Regions from separate parts of the Streptomyces sp. NPDC029674 genome, predicted to be linked through region 2. Evidence: predicted binding sites of a transcription regulator. Region 2 holds the regulator's gene; the other holds the start of a gene.
The links. The regulator HspR, encoded in region 2, represses chaperone genes until heat shock. The targets are predictions, from matches to a motif close to TTGAGNNNNNNNNNCTCAA.
Positions count from the first base shown of each region.

Region 1: the regulator HspR is predicted to act here: its motif matches at 956-974, upstream of lon (endopeptidase La).

Region 1 is NZ_JBJDPY010000009.1:216,332-218,722, reverse strand. Features, by position in the region: gene lon (endopeptidase La) at 1-933, opposite strand, end outside; gene ACI2L3_RS22900 (methyltransferase) at 1,164-2,198, shown strand; gene ACI2L3_RS22895 (GNAT family N-acetyltransferase) at 2,390-2,391, shown strand, end outside.
Region 2 is NZ_JBJDPY010000002.1:310,964-313,354, forward strand. Features, by position in the region: gene ACI2L3_RS05345 (LuxR C-terminal-related transcriptional regulator) at 1-447, shown strand, start outside; gene ACI2L3_RS05350 (hypothetical protein) at 678-1,193, opposite strand; gene ACI2L3_RS05355 (heat shock protein transcriptional repressor HspR) at 1,315-1,770, opposite strand; gene dnaJ (molecular chaperone DnaJ) at 1,775-2,391, opposite strand, start outside.

The sequences.
Region 1 (2,391 bases), on a different contig from region 2:
AGTGCGCTCGTTCCACGGCAGTTCGAGGACGGTGTCCAGCCACGTCCTGATCCAGGAGCCCTCGGGCGACTGGTCGCTCGCGCGCTCCAGCTTGTCGACCTCCTTGAGGGCGGCCTCTCGGACCTTCTCGGGGAGATCGGCGGCCTCGACGCGGGCGCGGTAGTCGTCGGACTCCTCGCCCTCCTTCTCGCCGTTGATCTCGCGCAGCTCCTTGCGGACGGCATCGAGCTGGCGCCGCAGCAGGAACTCGCGCTGCTGCTTGTCCACGCCCTCCTGTACGTCCTTGGCGATGGACTCGGCGACGTCCTGCTCGGCGAGATGCTCGCGCAGCTGCTCGGTGGCGAGCTTCAGACGGGCGACCGCGTCCTCGGTCTCCAGGAGCTGGACCTTCTGCTGAGTGGTCAGGAACGGCGAGTATCCGGAGTTGTCGGCGAGCGCGGAGACATCGTCGATCTGGGTGACCCGGTCGACGACCTGCCAGGCGCCGCGCTTCTTCAGCCAGCTGGTGGCGAGCGCCTTGTACTCCTTGACGAGCTCGGTGACGGCGCCGGGCAGGGGGTCGGGCACGGAGTCCTCGACCTGCTGTCCCTCGACCCAGAGGGCGGCGCCGGGACCGGTCGTGCCCGCGCCGATGCGCACGCGGCTCCGGCCGCGGATGAGGGCGCCCGGGTCGCCGTCGGAGAGCCGGCCGACCTGCTCGACGGTGCCGAGGACGCCGGTCGCGGCGTACGTCCCGTCGATGCGCGGAACAAGCAGCACCTTCGGCTTGCTGTCGCCACTGGAACGGGCGGCGGCCTGCGCGGCCTCCACCGCGGCGCGCACGTCGGCGTCGGACAGGTCGAACGGAACCACCATGCCGGGCAGGACCACCTCGTCGTCGAGCGGCAGCACAGGCAGAGTGAGCGGTGTGTACGAGGTGGACTCAGTAGCCATGATCTCCCCTTCGGCATTCAAGTTGAGCTGTATCGACTCAATGGTTATGAGCTACTGATTGTTCCCCGGTCCGTGTTCGCTCTGAGCGATCACGGAAAAGTACGGAAAAGTGCTCCGGGGCCCCCTGGCTCGTTATGGCTCGTTCCGGTCACGCGTCTCCCCCATGCCGTTCCCTCCCGGCCGTCCCCTTGGGACCGTGGACCTCCGACTCTCACGGAGGGGATTCCAAGGTGGACACACCCGAGAACGGTGACGGCGGCGTGCGGGACGTCACCGGGCAGCTCGTGGACCACGCACTGGGGCATCTCTTCTCGGCGGCGCTGCGCACGGCGGCGCTCTGCCGGGTGGCCGACCACCTCGCGGCGGGCCCGCGCACCGCCGAGCAGCTGGCCGGACCGACCGACACCCACGCCGGGCACCTCCGCCGCGTCCTGCGCTACCTCGCCACACGCGGTGTGTTCCGCGAGGACGCGGCGGGCTCCTTCCACCTCACCCCGCTCGCGGACGCGCTCCGCACCGACGTGCCGGACTCCTTGCACGCGGCGGTCGTGATGCTCACCGACCCGGCGTTCCAACGGACGTCGGCGGGCCTTGAGGAGACGGTGCGCAAGGCGGGCCCGTCCTTCGAGCGGGTCTTCGGGAAGCCGTTCTTCGCGTACCTGGCCGGGGACCCCGCGCTGCGGGAGCTCTTCGACAGCGGCATGTCGTCGCTGTCGGGTCCGGTCGACGCGGTGATCGCCGGGACGTACCCCTTCCCGGAGAAGGGCACCGTCGTCGACGTCGGCGGCGGCCGCGGCGGACTGATCCGCGCGGTCCTGCGGGGCCGGCCCGGCCTGACCGGCGTCCTCTTCGACCAGGCGCCCGCGGTGAGCACGCACGTCCTCGCCGGGGACGAGGAGATCCGGGGCAGGTGGCGGGCCGAGTCCGGCGACTTCTTCACCGGGGTCCCGGAGGGCGGCGACATCTACGTGCTCAAGCACGTCCTGCACGACTGGCCGGACGCCGACTGCGTACGGATCCTGCGCAACTGCCGCGCGGCGATGGCCCCGGACACCCGCCTCCTGATCGTCGACTGCGTCCTGCCCTCCGGCAACGAACCCCACATCGGCAAGACCCTGGACGTGGCCATGGCAGCGATCGTGGACGGCCAGGAACGCACGGAGGACGAGTTCGCCGCCCTGCTCGTCGGCGCGGGCCTACGACTGACCCGCATCCTGCCGACGGAGGCGTTCCCGTCGATAGTGGAGGCGGTAACGGCGGCCTGAGCCGAAGACGCCCCTAAGGGGCGCGGGGAACTGCGCGACCAGCCACACCCAACCGGCACCCGACACCGAAACAGGCGGCAGCCCATGGCGGCCAAGGCGCAGAGCACCAGCCGGGCGAGGGGGACGCGCCGCTCAGGTGCGCGGACGCCCCTGGCTCAGACCGTGAAGATCAACAAGTGCAGAATGACCGCAT
Region 2 (2,391 bases):
CTGCCCGTCCTCGCCTACTTCGAGCAGCTCGACGGCGACACCGAGGCGCGCACTCTCGACGAGGTCACCGACCGGCTCTTCGTGTTCGACCGGACCGTTGCGTTCATTCCGGCGAGCAAGGACCGCAGCGTCGCCCTCGAACTGCGCCACCCCGCCCTCGTCGAGTACTTCGCCACCACCTTCTGGCGGCTGTGGCGGCTCGCCACGCCCATGTGGCCGCAGGCCGCGCCGCAGCCCGCCGAGGGCGGCATCACCCCACGGCAGCGCGCCATCGCCGGGCTCCTCGTCGAAGGCCTCACCGACGCCGAGATCGCCGACCGGCTCGGCATGAACATCCGCACCGCCCGCGTCCACATCGCCAAACTCGCCGCGACCCTCGGCAGCAGCAGCCGGGCCCAACTCGGTTTCCTGATCGGGCAGTCCGGGATTCTGCGGCGCGCCGAGTGAAGCGTAAGCGTGTAAGCGTACGGATTGTCGCGGTTCGCGCGGGCCTCAGCTCGCTGCGGCGCAACAAGATGGCGCTACCGGACCCTGCGTCCGGCCTGCACAGTGGACGGCAGCGGAGGAGGCAGCCCCAGCCAGCCGGCCGGTGAGCCTCTCCCGCTTCCCCTGAACGCCCCGGGTCGGCTGCCCCCCGTAGCCATCCGGGGCGTTCGCCGTCGTACGGCCGGACCGGGTCAGCCGCCCGCCTCCTTCACCCACTCCCGCAGCAGCGCCTCCCGCACCCCCGCCCGCGGCGACCCGCCCTCATGGCGGCGGCCCCAGTCGGACATCGCGGTCAGGGTGGTGAGGAGGGAGCCCGCGCCCTCCGTGAGGCGGGACAGGAGTTCGCGGGAGAGGTCGTACTCCGTTTGGGAGTAGCCGACCGCCGCCGCCGTGTACGCCGTCAGTTCCGTGTCCTCGCCCTCGGCGTCAGTGAGACGTACCGTCACCGTCGGGGCCTCGTCGCTGCCGCCGAGGCCCACCGTCAGGGCCAGGTCGACCACCGCGCCCACCTGCCGCTTCAGGGTCTTCACCGGAACGTTGTCGACGGTCAGCGCGTGTATGTCCTCCCACGGCCACACTCCGGACTGCTTGTCGCCGAGGGCCAGTACGCCCTCCGGCGTCAGCCGCACCCCGGGGGCGAGGCCTGCCGGCTTCGCCCCCACGTACACATCGCCCTCGGCGATCCAGAACAGGCCCACCATGGCCATGGTCAGTTCAACTCCCCGTACCCAGACCCTTACGTACGCATTGAAGCGGGGCCGGGAGGTCATCACCTCCCGGCCCCGCTTCAGAGTACTCAGCCCGTGATCAGTGACCGGGCCATGGAAACTACTGTTCGGTCGACCGCTTCGGCCGCCACACCACCAGCGCACTCGCCTGCTGCACGTCCTGGTAGGGGACGAGATCGCGGCGGTACGAGGCGTGCACCGCCGCCTCCCGCTGCTGCATCGCCGCGGCGGCTCCGTCCACCGCCGCGGAGAGCTCCGCGACACGGGACTGGAGGGCCGCCACCTGGTTCTCCAGCTCGATGATGCGCTTGATGCCGGCGAGGTTGATGCCCTCTTCCTGCGACAACTGCTGCACCGTGCGGAGCAGTTCGATGTCGCGGGCGGAATAGCGTCGGCCGCGGCCCGCCGTGCGGTCCGGGGAGACCAGCCCGAGACGGTCGTACTGCCGCAGCGTCTGCGGATGCAGACCGCTCAGCTGGGCGGCCACCGAGATGACGTACACGGGTGTCTCGTCGGTGAGTTGGTACGGATTACGACGACGGCCGACCCTATCCATGGGGTCACGCTCCCTTCGCGGCCTGGAACAGTTCTGCCCGCGGGTCGTCGCCCGCAGTCGCCTTGCGGTAGGACTCCAGGGCTTCCTTCGCGGAGTCGGAGAGAGATGTCGGAACCGACACCTCCACCGTCACCAGGAGGTCGCCCCGGGTGCCGTCCTTGCGGACCGCGCCCTTGCCGCGGGCCCGCATCGTACGGCCGTTGGGCGTGCCGGCGGGGAGCTTCAGGGTGACGGGCGGGCCGCCCAGGGTGGGCACCTTCACCTCGCCGCCCAGCGTCGCCTCGGGGTACGTCACCGGAACCGTGACCGTCAGGTTGTCGCCCTTGCGGCCGAAGACCGGGTGGGTGTCGACGTGCACGACCACGTAGAGGTCGCCCGCCGGACCGCCCCGCTCGCCGGGCGCGCCCTTGCCGCGCAGGCGGATGCGCTGCCCGTCCGAGACACCGGCCGGGATCCGCACCTGCATGGTGCGCGACGACTTGGCGCGGCCGCTGCCGCCGCAGACCTCACAGGGGTCCTGGGCGATCAGCCCGCGGCCCTTGCAGTCCATGCACGGGTCGGTGAGGGAGAACCCTCCGCCGCCGCCCCGCGAGACCTGGCCCGTGCCGACACAGGTCGGGC